One region of the Pseudomonas sp. SG20056 genome, then DNA from elsewhere that is predicted to be linked to it. Evidence: predicted binding sites of a transcription regulator. Region 1 holds the regulator's gene; each other region holds the start of a gene.

What was found. The regulator sigma-54, encoded in region 1, starts transcription at its own class of promoters, with help from an activator protein. The targets are predictions, from matches to a motif close to ANTGGCATNNANNTTGCTNT.
Region 2: glnK (P-II family nitrogen regulator) is a predicted target of sigma-54. The motif match lies at 2,573-2,592, and genes of this name have one in related genera.
Region 3: RHP75_RS14195 (flagellar basal body rod protein FlgF) is a predicted target of sigma-54. The motif match lies at 3,727-3,746, and genes of this name have one in related genera.

Annotation. Positions count from the first base shown of each region.
Region 1 covers NZ_CP134499.1:834,155-839,777, reverse strand. Annotated here, with positions in the region: gene RHP75_RS04040 (KpsF/GutQ family sugar-phosphate isomerase) at 162-1,136, shown strand; gene RHP75_RS04035 (HAD family hydrolase) at 1,136-1,675, shown strand; gene lptC (LPS export ABC transporter periplasmic protein LptC) at 1,683-2,252, shown strand; gene lptA (lipopolysaccharide transport periplasmic protein LptA) at 2,239-2,781, shown strand; gene lptB (LPS export ABC transporter ATP-binding protein) at 2,784-3,509, shown strand; gene RHP75_RS04015 (RNA polymerase factor sigma-54) at 3,648-5,162, shown strand; gene hpf (ribosome hibernation-promoting factor, HPF/YfiA family) at 5,356-5,623, shown strand, end outside.
Region 2 covers NZ_CP134499.1:253,267-258,889, reverse strand. Annotated here, with positions in the region: gene RHP75_RS01200 (ammonium transporter) at 1-610, opposite strand, end outside; gene RHP75_RS01195 (ammonium transporter) at 689-2,002, opposite strand; gene glnK (P-II family nitrogen regulator) at 2,039-2,377, opposite strand; gene RHP75_RS01185 (accessory factor UbiK family protein) at 2,804-3,073, shown strand; gene RHP75_RS01180 (YifB family Mg chelatase-like AAA ATPase) at 3,113-4,612, shown strand; gene RHP75_RS01175 (gamma-glutamyl-gamma-aminobutyrate hydrolase family protein) at 4,670-5,458, opposite strand.
Region 3 covers NZ_CP134499.1:2,976,722-2,982,344, forward strand. Annotated here, with positions in the region: gene flgJ (flagellar assembly peptidoglycan hydrolase FlgJ) at 1-136, opposite strand, end outside; gene RHP75_RS14180 (flagellar basal body P-ring protein FlgI) at 150-1,253, opposite strand; gene flgH (flagellar basal body L-ring protein FlgH) at 1,265-1,984, opposite strand; gene flgG (flagellar basal-body rod protein FlgG) at 2,106-2,891, opposite strand; gene RHP75_RS14195 (flagellar basal body rod protein FlgF) at 2,938-3,678, opposite strand; gene flgE (flagellar hook protein FlgE) at 3,884-5,263, opposite strand; gene flgD (flagellar hook assembly protein FlgD) at 5,307-5,623, opposite strand, start outside.

The DNA.
Region 1 (5,623 bases):
CGCGAACTATACCATTGCGGCATTCTTCGCCCAAGACTGAAGGTGTTGCCGAAGATAAGCGCCGCACAGTTCCTGCAACCAACTCGCCACTGGAAACACTGGGCAGGCGCACCTTTACCGTTATAATCGGCAGCTTTTAGCCCGTACGCCGCAGAGAAGTCATGAGCCAGTCAACCGATCTGATCCAGTCAGCGCAGCGCACCATCCGCCTGGAGCTCGAAGCCATCCAGGATCTGCTGGCGCGCATCAACGGTGATTTCGTGCGCGCCTGCGAGTTGATTCTCGCCAGCAAAGGCCGCGTCGTAGTAGTCGGCATGGGCAAATCCGGCCACGTCGGCAACAAGATTGCCGCTACCCTGGCCAGCACCGGCACCACTGCTTTCTTTGTTCACCCGGCCGAAGCGAGCCATGGCGACATGGGCATGATCACCCGCGATGACGTGGTGCTAGCCCTGTCCAACTCCGGCTCCACCGCAGAAATCGTTACCCTGCTACCGCTTATTAAGCGCCTCGGCATCCGCTTGATCAGCATGACCGGCAACCCGGAATCACCGCTGGCCAAGGCCGCCGAAATCAACCTGGACGCCCGCGTGTCCCAGGAGGCCTGCCCGCTGAACCTGGCCCCAACCTCCTCCACCACAGTATCCCTGGTCCTCGGCGACGCCCTGGCCATTGCCCTGCTGGAAGCCCGCGGCTTTACCGCCGAAGATTTTGCGTTCTCCCACCCCGGTGGCGCGCTGGGTCGACGCCTGCTGCTCAAGGTGGAAAACGTGATGCATGCCGGCGACAGCCTGCCACGCGTCAAGCGCGGCACCTCACTACGCGACGCGCTACTGGAAATGACCCAGAAAGGCCTAGGCATGACCGTGGTGACAGAGCACGACGGCCGCCTAGCCGGGATATTCACCGACGGCGACCTGCGGCGCACCCTGGACCGTAACATCGACGTACGCCAGACCATTATCGATGACGTAATGACCGCCCACGGCAAGACCGCACGCGCGGAAATGCTCGCGGCAGAGGCTTTGAAAATCATGGAAGACCACAAGATCAGCTCGCTGGTGGTGATCGACGACAACAACCTGCCAATTGGCGCGCTGAACATGCACGACCTGCTCCGCGCCGGGGTAATGTGATGAGCACTGACGTGATCAACCCCGACTTACTGCAACGCGCCAAGGCCGTCAAACTGGCCATTTTCGACGTCGACGGCGTGCTGACCGACGGCAAACTGTACTTTCTGGTCGACGGCAGCGAGTTCAAGACCTTCAACACCCTCGACGGTCATGGCATCAAGATGCTGATCAACTCCGGCGTGCGCACTGCCATTATCAGCGGCCGCAAAACACCGGTGGTTGAACGCCGCGCGCAAAACCTGGGGATTCAACACCTCTATCAAGGCCGCGAAGACAAGCTGGTAGTTCTTGATGAACTGCTCGGTGAACTGGGCCTAGACTATGCACAGGTTGCATACCTCGGCGACGACTTGCCCGACCTGCCGGTGATTCGCCGCGTCGGCCTGGGCATGGCTGTCGCCAGCGCCGACGGCTTTGTTCGCCTGCACGCCCATGGTGTTACCCGTGCTCGCGGTGGCGAAGGCGCCGCCCGTGAGTTCTGCGAACTGATCATGCACGCCCAAGGCACCCTTGAAGCCGCTCAAGCCGCTTACCTATAGGCCAACCATGCCCCGCAAGTTATTCAATATTGCCCTGTTCGCCTTTGTCGCCCTGCTGGTGGCGGCACTCGGCTATTGGAACCTCAGCCCGGATGGTTTCAACGAGCAAGCTCGCAGCGCAGGGACCGATAACGCTATCGATTTTTACGCTACCAACACCTACACAGTTCAATACCAGGCCGATGGCAAGCTGCACTATGAGTTGAAGGCCGATAAGGTCGAGCACGTCAAGGCAAGCGACATCACCCTGATGACCAGCCCGAACATGAACCTGTTCCGCGGCACCGAGCTGCCCTGGAAAATCCGCAGTGAGCGCGGCGAAGTGTCGCCAGGTGGCGCCGAAGTCGAGTTGATCGACAAGGTGCGCGTCGAGCGTACCGACGCCAAAGGCCGCCCGACCATCCTCACCACCAGCCGCCTGACCGTATTCCCCGAGAAGGAATATGCGCAGACCCAGCAAGCCGTTAGAATCGACGCGGCCAATGGGGTGACCACGGCACAAGGAATGAAAGCGTACATGAATGACGGCAGGATGCTCCTGCTGTCCAACGTAAGAGGTCAGCATGAGGCTCGTTAACACCCTCCCCCTACTACTCAGCCTCAGCGCCGCACTCGGAAGTGTCAGCGCCTGGGCCCTACCCTCCGATCGCGAACAGCCTATCCGCATCCAGGCTGACAGCGCGGAACTTGATGACAAGCAAGGCGTAGCGGTCTACCGCGGTGATGTCGTCATCACCCAGGGCACCATGAAGGTTACCGGCGACACCGTGACCATTACCCAGAATTCCCAGGGCGATGTCGAGGTATTTACCTCCGTTGGTAAGCCGGCCTATTACGAACAACTGCCGTCAGCCGACAAGCAGATCGTCAAGGCCTATGGCCTGACTATCCAGTACTTTATGGCCAACGAGCGCGTGGTCCTGATCGATCAGGCCAAGGTGATCCAGGAAGGCAATACCTTCGAAGGCGAGAAAATCGTCTATGACACCCAGCGCCAGATCGTCAACGCCGGCCGCGCTACAGGCACCAATGTCACTGCGCCACGCCCGCGCATCGATATGGTGATCCAGCCGAAGAACAAACCAGCCGACCAGCAGGCGCAGTAATAATGGCCACATTAAAAGCCCAACACCTGGCCAAGAGTTACAAAGGCCGCCAGGTCGTGCGCGACGTCAGCCTGAGCATCGACAGCGGGCAGATTGTCGGCTTGCTTGGCCCCAACGGCGCTGGCAAGACCACCTGTTTCTACATGATCGTCGGCCTGGTACAGGCTGATCAGGGTCGAGTGATGATCGATGATCTCGACGTCAGTCATCAGCCCATGCATGGCCGCGCTCGCGCCGGCATTGGCTACCTGCCGCAGGAAGCCTCGATTTTCCGCAAGCTCAGCGTGGCCGACAACATCATGGCCATCCTGGAAACCCGCAAGGACCTGGACGGCGCTGCTCGTCGCAAGGAACTTGAAGGCCTGCTGCAGGAATTCCATATCAGCCATATTCGCGACAACCTCGGCATGAGCCTGTCCGGTGGTGAGCGCCGCCGCGTGGAAATTGCCCGCGCCCTGGCGACCAACCCTAAGTTCATCCTGCTCGACGAGCCCTTCGCCGGCGTAGACCCGATTTCCGTGGGCGATATCAAGCAGATCATCCATCACCTCAAGGCCAAGGGTATCGGTGTATTGATCACCGACCACAACGTGCGCGAGACCCTGGATATCTGCGAGACCGCCTATATCGTCAGCGATGGCCAGCTGATCGCAGAGGGTGATGCCGAGGCCATTCTGGCCAACCAAACAGTCAAAGAAGTGTATCTGGGGCATGAGTTCCGGCTGTAACCGCAGCTTTTCTCAAGCCGACTGCAGCCAAGGCTAGGCAAAACCCTTAAAGTCAGGCATATAATTTGCTTCCTAGTGGCGCTTTTTGAAAACGCCCTGTAGTGGATTGCGCACAGACGCCGGTAAATAAGGTCTGCAATGAAACCATCGCTAGTCCTGAGAATGGGCCAGCAGCTGACGATGACACCGCAGCTGCAACAGGCCATCCGCCTGCTCCAACTGTCTACCCTGGATCTGCAACAAGAGATCCAGGAGGCGTTGGAGTCCAACCCGATGCTCGAACGCCAGGAAGATGGCGATGACTTCGACAATTCGGACCCCATGGCCGATGGCGCAGAAAGCGCCAGCCCCAGCGAACAGCCCGAAGCGCCCTATCAGGAAACCAACTACCAGGAAGCCACGCAGACCGTGGACAACCTGGAAGAAGGCGACTGGGGCGAACGCATTCCCAATGAGCTGCCCGTCGATACCGCCTGGGAAGATATCTACCAGACCAGCGCCAGCAGTCTGCCCAGCAGCACCAACGATGATGACGAGTGGGATTTCACCACCCGCACCTCCAGCGGCGAGAGCCTGCAAAGCCATCTGCTTTGGCAGCTAAACCTGGCCCCCATGTCAGACAAGGATCGCCTGATCGGCGTCACCCTGATCGACTGCATCAACGAACAGGGCTATCTGGAAGAAACTCTGGAAGAAGTGGTCGAGGCCTTCGACCCGGAACTGGATATTGAGCTCGACGAAGTCGAAGCCGTTTTACACCGCATCCAGCAATTCGAGCCCACCGGTATCGCAGCGCGCAACTTGGGCGAGTGCCTGCTTCTGCAGCTCCGTCAGCTGCCGGCGAAAACCCCATGGCTGAGTGAAGCCCAGCGCCTGGCCAGCGACTACCTCGACCTGCTCGGTAGCCGCGACTACAGCCAGCTAATGCGCCGTATGAAGCTCAAGGAAGACGAGCTGCGCCAGGTTATCGACCTGATTCAAAGCCTCAACCCGCGCCCTGGCTCGCAGATCGAATCCAGCGAGCCGGAATACGTGGTGCCCGATGTCATCGTGCGCAAACACAACGAACGCTGGCTGGTGGAACTCAATCAGGAAGCCATGCCGCGCCTGCGCGTCAACGCGCAATACGCCGGTTTTGTGAAGCGCGCCGATTCCAGCGCCGATAACACCTTTATGCGTAACCAGCTGCAAGAAGCGCGCTGGTTTATCAAAAGCCTGCAAAGCCGCAACGAAACCCTGATGAAGGTCGCCACGCAGATCGTCGAACATCAGCGTGGCTTCCTCGATTACGGCGATGAGGCGATGAAACCCCTGGTGCTGCACGATATTGCCGAAGCCGTGGGCATGCACGAATCGACCATCTCGCGGGTGACCACGCAGAAATTCATGCACACCCCGCGTGGCATTTACGAGCTGAAATACTTCTTCTCCAGCCACGTCAGCACCTCCGAGGGCGGCGAATGCTCGTCCACGGCAATCCGCGCCATCATCAAAAAACTGGTCGCCGCGGAAAATGCGAAAAAGCCGTTGAGTGACAGCAAGATCGCTGGTTTACTGGAGGCACAGGGCATTCAAGTCGCTCGCCGCACGGTCGCCAAGTACCGTGAATCCCTCGGAATAGCGCCTTCCAGTGAGCGCAAACGATTGATCTAAGGCGGCACGAAGAAGGAAGACAACGAATCACATAGAACACGCCCAGGCCTCGCCTTTTCGCAAAAGCAGCCATACTGCCAACAAGCAATCAGCGACCGTGCCAGGCTCGTTTTGTCAGAGTCTTCCACGCCACAGTGTTCCGGCGGCAGGCCTCTCGCCTGCCTCTTACACACGGCAACAAGGAGAAAGCGGTATGCAAGTCAACATCAGTGGACACCAGCTGGATGTGACCGACGCCCTGCGCGACTACATCGCCGAAAAACTCGGCCGATTGGAGCGCCACTTCGACAAGATCACCAATGTACAAGTCACCATGGAGGTCGAGAAACTCAAACAGAAAATCGAAGCGACCCTGCACATTGCTGGCGGCGAAGTGGTCGCCAATGCCGAGCATGAAGACATGTACGCAGCCATCGATCTACTGACTGATAAACTCGACCGACAACTCATCAAACACAAGG
Region 2 (5,623 bases), 580 kb from region 1:
CATTCGGGCCGTACTTGCCTTTACGGGCGCCGAGCAGCAGTACGCCAGCCAGAGCAGCAGTAGCGCCAGCCATGTGCACTACGCCAGAACCGGCGAAGTCAAGGAAGCCAGCTTCGTTAAGGAAGCCCGAACCCCATTTCCAGAAGCCCTGTACCGGGTAGATGAAACCGGTCATGACCACGGCGAAAGCCAGGAAGGCAAACAGCTTCATGCGCTCAGCCACGGCACCGGAAACGATCGACATGCAGGTCGCGGCAAACACCACCTGGAAGAAGAAGTCCGAACGCGCCGAGTAGTAAGGCGCATCGTCACCGCCGGCGAGTACCGACTCAACGCTGTTTTCTTCACCCAGCAGGAAACCCAGGCTTGGCAGGATGCCGCCTTCCGGACTGGAGTACATGATGTGGTAGCCGATCACCAGGTACATGATGCTCGCCACTGCGTACAGGGCGATGTTCTTGGTGAGAATTTCAGTGGTGTTCTTGGCTCGCACCAGACCGGATTCGAGCATGGCAAAACCCGCTGCCATCCACATTACCAGGGCGCCGCAAACCAAAAAGTAGAAGGTATCAAAACCGTACTGCAGTGCAGTCAATGCTGTGTTGTCCATGGTTCACCTCTTGCCGTTGCGCTTTTTAGCGCTATTCGGTTAAGACGTCCGGGTTGGCTCCGGACGCGCTCCGTGTGCTTACAGGTTGTAGCCGCGCTCGTTATGCAGGGCGAGATCGAGACCGATGGTCTCTTCCTCTTCGCTGACACGCAGGCCCATTACTAGGTCGATCACTTTCAGAATCACGAAGGTCACCACTGCGGTGTACACCACGGTGAAGGCCACCCCCTCGAACTGGATCCACAGCTGCGCCGGAATATTTTCCACCGTGCCGAAGCCACCCAAGGCCGGCGCGGCGAACGCCCCGGTGAGAATGGCGCCGACAATGCCGCCCACGGCGTGTACGCCGAACACGTCGAGGGAATCGTCATAACCCAGCTTGCGTTTCAGGCTGGTGGCGCAGAAGAAGCAGATCGCCCCACTTGCCAGACCAATCGCCAGAGCACCCATCGGCCCCGCGGTACCGGACGCCGGAGTGATCGCCACCAGACCCGCCACAGCGCCCGAGGCAATGCCCAGAACGCTTGGTTTACGGTGAGTGATCCACTCGGCGAACATCCAGCTCAGCGCCGCTGTAGCGGTGGCAATCTGGGTTACCAGCATGGCCATACCGGCGCTGCCGTTGGCTGCCAGCGCAGAACCTGCGTTGAAGCCGAACCAGCCTACCCAGAGCATGCTTGCGCCGATCAGGGTGTAGCCGAGGTTGTGCGGCGGCATGGCGGTCGTTGGAAACCCCTTGCGCTTGCCCAGCACCAGACAGGCCACCAGACCGGCGATACCGGCGTTGATGTGCACCACGGTGCCGCCCGCAAAGTCGAGCACGCCCCAGTCCCACATCAGTGCCCCGTTGCCGCCCCAGACCATGTGCGCGATAGGCGCATATACCAGGGTGAACCACACGGCCATGAAGATCAGCATGGCCGAGAACTTCATGCGTTCAGCGAAGGCACCGACGATCAGCGCCGGAGTGATGATGGCGAAGGTCATCTGAAAGGTGATGAACACGCTCTCTGGAATCCCAGCCACCAGGCTGTCCAGGGTCAAACCAGATAGGAAGGCTTTGGAGAAACCGCCGACGAAGGAGTTGAAGTTGACGACTCCCTGCTCCATGCCAGTGGTATCAAAGGCCAGGCTGTAGCCGTAAACGACCCACAGAATGCTGATCAACCCGGTTACTGCAAAACACTGCATCAGCACCGACAGCACGTTCTTCGAACGCACCATGCCGGCGTAGAAAAGCGCCAGACCGGGGATGGTCATAAACAGCACCAGTACAGTGGCGACCAACATCCAAGCGGTGTCGCCGCTGTTCAGGCTTGCCTCTTCGGCCATGGCAAAGCCAGGAACGAGAGACAAAAGGGCTCCTAGCCCTGCGATTTTTCGCAGAGTCATGGTTTAACTCCTGGGGCGTGGGGTTCGTTCGGAGGCTTAAACTGCGTCGGTGCCGGTTTCGCCGGTACGGATGCGAATCGCCTGTTCCAGGTTTACAACGAAAATCTTGCCGTCACCGATCTTGCCGGTGTTAGCAGCCTTGGTGATGGCCTCGATGACGCGATCGAGTTGATCGTCAGCGATGGCCACGTCGATTTTCACTTTTGGCAAGAAATCGACCACGTATTCAGCGCCGCGGTACAGCTCGGTATGGCCCTTCTGGCGACCAAAGCCTTTGACTTCAGTGACAGTGATGCCCTGCACGCCGATCTCCGACAGTGACTCACGGACGTCGTCCAGCTTGAACGGCTTGATGATGGCAGTGACTAGCTTCATGTAACTCTCTCCCGTGTATGGTGGACTTGCCCCAGGAATTACGAACCCGGCCCAAGTCTAAGCGCAGTGCCTGGCTTTTGTAATGCATCGAGCCCTGACTCAGCTGCACCGATGCTCACCAACCGCTCCCGACGAAACACTTCCCCGCTTCGCCTGACGCACCGGAACTGCATCGGTGCATGCGTCGCAAGAGACAAAGCAGAAAGCTTGCCAGAACCGCCAAAACCGATTCATTTCATGCAGTTACCCGGTAAACGGGCGTTTTAGCCCGGTAATAGCCAACAGCCAGCGCACAACAACGGTGCAGCAGCCCGTGGAGCAGCGCGCGAAAACTGTGCAGATGGCGCCAATCCTGACCTAGCCGCAGCCGGCAAGCCCGATAAGGCTGCGTGCTACACTGCCGCCATCTGTAAATGGAACCTCATCATGCTGCCACCTAAAGCCCTGCTAGACGCCCTGACCACCCACGCCTCGCGCCTGTTCAACAGTGACGCGCCCTTGCCGCGCGGCGAGTTCGAAGCCCAGTTCAAAGTGCTGCTGCAAAGCGCTTTCAGCAAACTCGACTTGGTTAGCCGCGACGAATTCGACAGCCAGATGGTCGTGCTCGCCCGCACCCGCGCCCGCCTGGAAGCTCTCGAAGCCAAGGTCGCCGAAATGGAAGCACGCAGCGCAGACGCCCCAGCCACCAGCGAGTAACGCCCACCGCGGATGCATCAGCCGATCAAGGAGTGATCGATGTCCCTGGCTATAGTCCACAGCCGCGCCCAGGTGGGGGTTGAAGCCCCCGCCGTCACCGTCGAAGCCCACCTGGCCAACGGCCTGCCTTCGCTGGCCCTGGTCGGGCTGCCGGAAACCGCGGTCAAGGAAAGCAAGGACCGCGTGCGCAGCGCCATCCTCAATTGCGCCTTCGAGTTCCCACCCAGGCGGATTACCTTGAATTTGGCACCGGCCGACTTACCCAAGGACGGTGGCCGCTTCGACCTGGCGATTGCCCTCGGCATTCTCGCCGCCAGCGGCCAGGTGCCGAGCAGCGCGCTGGAGCCGCTTGAGTGCCTGGGTGAACTGGCGTTGTCCGGGGCGATTCGTCCTGTGCAAGGCGTCTTGCCCGCCGCGCTGGCAGCCCGCGCAGCCGGACGCACCTTAGTAGTGCCCAAGGCCAATGCCGAGGAAGCCAGCCTCGCCTCGGGACTGACGGTGATTGCCGTCGAGCACCTGCTGGAAATCGCCGCCCACCTCAACGGCCAAACGCCGATTGCCCCCTATGAGGCCCAGGGCTTGCTGCGCCAAGTGCTGCCCTACCCCGATCTAGCCGAAGTGCAGGGGCAGATCGCCGCCAAACGCGCACTGCTGGTAGCCGCGGCCGGTTCGCACAACCTTCTATTGACCGGGCCACCAGGTACGGGAAAAACCCTGCTGGCCAGCCGCCTGCCAGGGCTGTTACCGCCGCTGGACGAGGACGAAGCACTGGAAGTGGCGGCCATTCATTCCGTGGCCAGCCACACGCCGCTTAGCACCTGGCCGCAAAGACCGTTTAGAACACCTCATCACAGCGCATCGGGCCCGGCGCTGGTTGGCGGAGGCAGTCGTCCGCAACCGGGTGAAATCACTTTGGCTCATCACGGCGTTTTATTCCTCGATGAGCTCCCCGAATTTGACCGCAAGGTTTTGGAGGTGCTGCGTGAGCCCCTGGAAAGTGGGCAGATCGTGATTGCCCGTGCCCGCGACAAAGTACGTTTTCCTGCGCGCTTTCAGCTGGTGGCGGCGATGAATCCGTGCCCCTGTGGGCATCTGGGCGATCCGTCCGGGCGCTGCCGCTGTTCCACTGAACAGATCCAGCGCTACCGCGGCAAACTCTCCGGCCCGTTGCTCGACCGCATCGATCTGCACCTCAGCGTGCCGCGGGAAACCACCCGACTGAACGCTAATGCCGAGCCCGGCCCAAGCAGCGCCGAACTGGCCGAGCAGGTGGTGCAGGCACGCCAGCAGCAACTGGCTCGCCAGGGCTGCGCCAATGCCCACCTCGATCTCAATGGCGTGCAGCAACATTGCAACCTGCAGGGCGAAGACCGCCAGTGGCTGGAAAATGCCTGCGAGCGCCTGGGCCTGAGCCTGCGTGCGGCCCACCGGGTGTTGAAGGTGGCGCGCACCCTGGCCGATCTGGACAAAGCGGTGCACATCAAACGCAGCCACCTGGCTGAAGCCTTGCAGTACCGCCCCAGCAACAGCGGCGCCTGAACCGCAGCCATAAAGAAGCCCCGCATGCGGGGCTTCTTTTATAGGGAGCTAGAGTTCTTACTGGTCGCGTCGAGCGGCTTGCTCACGACAGGCGTCGCCGAATGCCTTGAAGATTTTCACCGAATGCGGGTTCTGCGCCGCCTGCCACTCCGGGTGCCATTGCACCGCCAGGGTGAACTGCTCGGCACCCGGCAGATGAATCGCCTCAACCAGACCGTCCTCGGCATGGGCTAGCGCCTCGACGCCCTCGCCCAGCTGATCCAACGCCTGGCCGTGCAGCGAATTGACCGGGAATTCGGCCTCGCCCATCAGCTCGGCAAACCAGCTACCCGGCAGCGCACGCACGCTATGGCTGTCGGCATACTGCACCTCCACCGGCGCACTGGTGTCTTCGCGGTGGTCATTCATGCCCGGGACTTCGTAGACCTTCTGGTGGATATTGCCGCCCAGGGCCACGTTGATTTCCTGCATGCCACGGCAGATCGCAAACAGCGGCAGGCCACGGGCCAGTGCAGCGCGAATCAATGGAATATCGAACAGATCGCGATCCTTATCCTGACCCTTCGTCGGAGTCAGGTTTTCCTGGCCATAGAGGGCCGGATCGATATTGCTGCCCGCACCAGTCAGGTACACGCCATCGGCCATCGACAGGTACTGGTCGATGTCGTCGGCACCGCAGCAACTGGGTGCCAGCAGCGGCACACAGCCCGACAGTTCGACCAGCGGGGTTATGTATTTGTGAGTCATGACTTGATAGGCATGCCCTTTGCGCTCTTGAGCGCCCATGGACATCAGGACAACCGGTTTACGCGCGCCTGGGCGCTGTTTCGTATTGTTGTTGGACATACATCACCTTGGGGCAGCCGGGATTGGCTGCCGTTGTTGTGCAGAAGGGCTGACTGCTGTCGCGCACCTTCTGTTTTACGGCTGGTTGCGCCTGTCTAAATGCCCGCCGCAGCGGCATCAGAGGCTTTAGAGGCGTTAGAAACGCTCACCTGGCAGTCACAACCC
Region 3 (5,623 bases), 2.1 Mb from region 1:
CCTGAGCCACCTTCTTGATGTTCTTTTCGCTGTCACCGCCAACCTTGAATTGGTTGAGGCGATTGAGATCGTTATAGGCACCACTGTCGACAGTGCTGGTGCCGCCGAGCAAACCGGCTGAAAGGCGAGAGTCCATGGCGTGCGCTCCCTTAAATCACGATCAGATCAGCCTGCAGAGCGCCGGCTTGTTTCAGCGCCTCCAGGATGGCCATAAGGTCGGAAGGCGAAGCGCCCACCTGATTCACCGCGCGGACGATTTCATCCAACGTGGTCCCCGGGCCGAACTTGAACATCGGCTTGGCTTCTTCTTCGGCATTCACCTTCGAGCGCGGCACTACGGCCGTTTGGCCACCGGACAGTGCTTCCGGCTGACTGACGATCGGGTCTTCGGTGATGGTCACGGTCAGGCTGCCGTGGGTCACAGCGGCAGGCTGTACGCGCACGTTCTGGCCAATCACGATGGTGCCAGTGCGCGAGTTGATGATGACCTTGGCTACTGCCTGACCGATCTCGACTTCGAGATTTTCCAGAATCGACAGGTAATCCACCCGCTGACCCGGATCCAGTGGTGCACTGACGCGAATCGAACCACCGTCGACTGCCTGCGCCACACCCGGACCAAGCAGTTCGTTGATATGGTCGACGATGTTCTTGGCGGTGGTGAAATCCGGACGATTGAGGTTGAGGGTCAGGGTGTTGCCCTGATCGAAACCGCTTGGCACCGGTCGTTCAACCGTCGCCCCACCGGGAATGCGCCCAGCCGACGGTACGTTGACGGTAATCCGTGAACCATCACCGCCTTCGGCATCAAAACCGCCGACCACCAAGTTGCCCTGAGCAATGGCGTAAACGTTGCCGTCGATGCCCTTGAGCGGGGTCATCAACAGGCTGCCGCCGCGCAGGCTTTTGGCGTTACCGATGGAGGACACGGTGATGTCGATGGTCTGCCCGGGCTTGGCGAATGCCGGCAGATCCGCATGGATCGAAACCGCTGCAACGTTCTTAAGCTGCACGTTGCCACCCTGCGGCACCTTGATACCGAACTGCGCCATCATGTTGTTGAAGGTCTGCACGGTGAACGGCGTTTGCGTGGTCTGGTCGCCACTGCCATTAAGGCCGACCACCAGGCCGTAACCGATCAACTGGTTGGTGCGCACGCCCTGAATGCTGGCCAGGTCCTTGAGCCGCTCGGCCTGAGCCAGCGAAGCCATCAGCAAGGCGGCTACAACCACTAGGTATTTGGGAAGCGTCATGGTGGCCATCCTCAGAACGGCCACATTGGGCTAATAAAGAAACGGCTCATCCAGCCTGGCTGGCTGGCATCGGCGAAGGCGCCAGTACCCGAGTAGGTGATGCGCGCATCGGCAATTCGGGTCGAGGACACGGTGTTGTCGGTGGCGATGTCATCCGCGCGCACCAGACCAGCAATCCGTACCAGCTCATCGCCGGTATTAAGGGTCATCCACTTTTCACCACGCACCAGCAGTACACCGTTGGGCATCACTTCGGCTACCGATACGGTGATCGAACCGGTCAGGCTATTACTCTGCCCGGCAGCACCAGAACCATCAGCTGAACGGGTGGCATCAAAGCTGGCATCCAGCCCCAGAGTGTCATTGGTCAGGCCCAAGGCACTGAGGCCTGCCAGTGGATTTTTTGGTGCCACCGTCATACCGAACAGGTTAGGCACGCCGAGATTGGCCGAGCTGTCTTTACTGATCTGGCTGTTGCTGTTCTTGCTGGCCTGAGTGCGCTCATTCAGGGTGATGGTGATGATGTCACCCACGCGGTAAGCCTTGCGATCACCGAACAGACCATTCTCGAAACCGGCCTGATAGATCGAACCGTTGTTCTGCGCTGCGGGCAGCGGAGTCCGCGGCATCACCGGCGCGTAATAGGGATCATCCGGCTTAGGCGCGGGAGCCATGCAGCCACTCAAAGCCAGGGGGCCAAGCAGTGCACTTATGATTATCAGCCGGTTCATATCTACTACCTCATGCGTTGCCTGGGGTGACGTGTAACCTGAGCCACCAGTGCCAGTTCAAGCGATTCCTTGCTGTATCCAAAGCCAGGCCAGACGCTGCGCGACTAACCCACCCTACCTATCAAAGATTCTGCGAAATAAAGCCGAGCATCTGGTCAGCAGTGGAAATGACCTTGGAGTTCATTTCATAGGCGCGCTGAGTGGTGATCATGTTCACCAGTTCCTCGACCACGCTGACGTTGGAGTTTTCCAGGGTATTTTGCAGCGTGGTGCCCAGACCGTTCAGGCCAGGCGTACCGACCTGCGGAGCGCCACTGGAAGCGGTTTCCAGAAACAGGTTGTTGCCGATCGCTTCCAGACCTGCCGGGTTGATAAAGTCGGCGGTTTGCAGGTTGCCAACGATCTGCGGCTGCGGGTTGCCGGATGTAGTCACCGACACGGTGCCGTCTTCACCCACAGTAAAGGTGCGCACCTCGTTGGGCAGTACGATGGCGGGCTCCAGGGCATAACCGTTGGAGGTCACCACCTGACCATCGGAGTTCAGGTGAAAGCTGCCATCACGGGTGTAGGACACGGTGCCATCAGGCAGCAGCACCTGAAAAAAACCCCGGCCGTTGATCGCCATATCCAGCGGCTGCTCGGTGGTTTGCAGGCTACCGGCAGTGAAGATCTTCTGCGTGCCGACGACCCGCACACCGGTACCCAGCTGTAAGCCGGACGGCAGTTGGCTGTCCTGACTGGACTGGCCGCCTGGCTGACGACGGATCTGGTACAGGAGATCCTCGAACTCGGCGCGATCACGCTTGAAGCCAGTGGTCGAAACGTTGGCCAGGTTGTTGGAAATGGTGGTCAGGTTCATGTCCTGAGCGGACAGACCGGTCTTGCTGACCCACAGTGCCGGAAGCATATCGATTCTCCTCGGGCGCCGTTTTAACGACGCCACGTGCTGATAATTAGGTCATCTGCAAGACGCGCGCCATGGCCGACGAATTGTCTTCGGCGGTGCGCATCATCTTCACTTGCAATTCGAATTGGCGGGACAGCGAGAGGATCGCAGTCATCTCTTCCACGGCGTTGACGTTGCTCGATTCGAGAAAGCCCGAGGTAATCTCCATATTGGCGTCCGCCTGTACCGGGCCTTGGCCCTTGAAGCGGATCAGGCCGTCGGTGCCCTTTTCCATCTGCTTGAGGTCCGGGTTGACCAGTTTCAGACGGTCCACTTCGGCCAACACATTGGGCGCCTCACCCAAGGCACGAATACTGATGGTGCCGTCCTTGCCGATTTCGATTTTCTGCTCCGGCGGCACCGCAATCGGCCCGGCGTTGCCCATCACCGGCAAGCCATTGCCGGTGCGCAGTACACCCAGCGCATCAACGTTCAGGCTGGCGGTACGCACATAGGCTTCGCTGCCATCGGGGGCCTGCACAGCCAGCCAACCCTTGCCGCCAACAGCCACATCCAGATCGCGACCGGTTTCCTGCAAAGAGCCTGGAGTGAAGTCAGTACCTGGACGCTCGCTCATGGCGTAGACCCGCGACGGATAACTGTCACCAAAGATCGGCATGGAACGCGCCTGCTCGAAATCCCGGCGGAAACCATTGGTGGTGATGTTTGCCAGGTTGTTGGCATGGGCACGCTGGGCCAGGGTGTTGTTGTGGGCGCCAGTCATGGAAACGTACAGCATCTTGTCCATGGTTATTCTCCGAGTGGGCTTGCCGCCCCGCTGCTCTATACAAGCTATAAAGCAATGGCTGTGCCAGCACTCGAAAAACAAGCGTAAGCATTTGATAAATATGAAATTAAAAAATAAAAAAGGCTCCAAGCGGAGCCTTTCAAATGCCAGTGCGGCGTACTTTTGCCGCCTGCAACAGGCACGTGCCTGCCGCAGGCAACACTTATCAACGCAGGTTGATAATGGTCTGGGTTACCGCACTTTCGGTTTCAATGGTCTTGGCGTTGGCCTGGTAGTTGCGCTGCGCCACGATCAGATTGACCAGCTGATCCGACAGCTCAACGTTGGAGTCCTCCAGCGCACCCGACTGCAAAGCACCCAGGGTGCCACTGCGCGGCGTACCAACCACGGGCTCACCCGACTGGAACGACTGCACCCAGGCAGTCTTGCCCACTGGAGTCAGGCCTTGCACGTTGGCGAAATTGGCCAGAATCACCTGCCCCTGCACCCGCGATTGGCCATTGGTGTAGCGCGCGAATATCACCCCGGTATCGTCAATCTCAAGCCCTGAGAGCTGGCCGGTGGTGTAACCATCCTGACTGACACTGCTGACGGCAAAGGCACTGGCGAATTGCGTAGAACCGCGCATATCGAAGGTAAAGCCCGCTGTAGCGCTGTCTGCCCCATTGGGCACCAAGTTACCGCTCACCGGGTCACGCTCAGCGGGAATCCAGTCTGCCTGAGCAAATGGAATCACACCGTTGACGGCTGTCCCTGGAATGTTCGGGGCCTCCAGCGGCCCGGGAGTACCAGGCACAGCCTGAATCGGAGTGAACGCTGGCGTAGCTAACTGACCAGCAGCGTCGTAGTTGAGGTCGTAACTGAACGGCTGAGTACTCGACGGATCGCGTGGGTTAACTCCGTCAATCAGCACATGCATGGTCCAGCTGTTGTTAGCCGGTGCTGCATCCTTGACGAAGTACTGCGTCATGACATGGGAGTTACCCTGACTGTCATAGATATTCAGAGAGGTCGAGGAGTTATAAGAAAGCGGATCCGTGGGGTCGAAGGTCGGAGCCGCCATGGTGCCCGCATTGGTTGGCCGCACATTGGTCGAGTTGACGTTGAACGTCTGCAGAATGCTCTCGGTCGCACGCGGCTCCTGACTGGCGGTCTGGATTTGCAGGTCATCGACCACGCCATTCTGCAGATTGCCGTTGGCGTCAACCGCATAACCCTGCAGCCTGTAGCCAAAGTTGTTGACCATAAAACCTTCACGGTCGGTACCAAAATAGCCGGCACGGGTATAACTGACCTCGCCATTGTTGCTGGTGACGAAAAAGCCGTTACCGTTAATAGCCAGATCCAGAGCGTTCTGCGTGTAATTGATGTTGCCCTGATTGAACAGCTGCGACACATCCGCCAACAACACGCCACTGCCCTGCGGGTTCGAGCCGGAACCGAGCACGGAAGCGGCATAGACATCGGCAAACTCGGCACGCGACTGTTTGAAACCGGCAGTCCCGGCGTTGGCGATATTGTTACCGGTCACGTTAAGGTCACTGGTCGCCGCACGTAGACCGCTAAGACCGATATTGAAACCCATGGAAGACTCCTTTGCCGGAAAGCCGGCGGCTAAAACCTGTTAGTTACTGACCGATCACCTGGACTTGCGACATTGGCACGCTGCCGAGCCCCGCCAGGTTCAACATCAACTCTTTGCCGCCCAGGGTCACACTGTCGACGTTGGCCGGTAGCATGGTGTAAAGCCCCTTGGTGCCATCGGCGTAGGTGGCCTGCGCCTCGAACTTGTAAGTGCCAGGCGGCAACAGATTGCCGCTGGCATCCTTGCCGTCCCAGATAAAGCTGACATTGCCGGCCGCCTGCTCACCCAGATTGACGCGCCCTACCGCAGCACCAGCCTTGTCATAAATATTGACGTAGACGTTGCTGCTACTGACCGGCA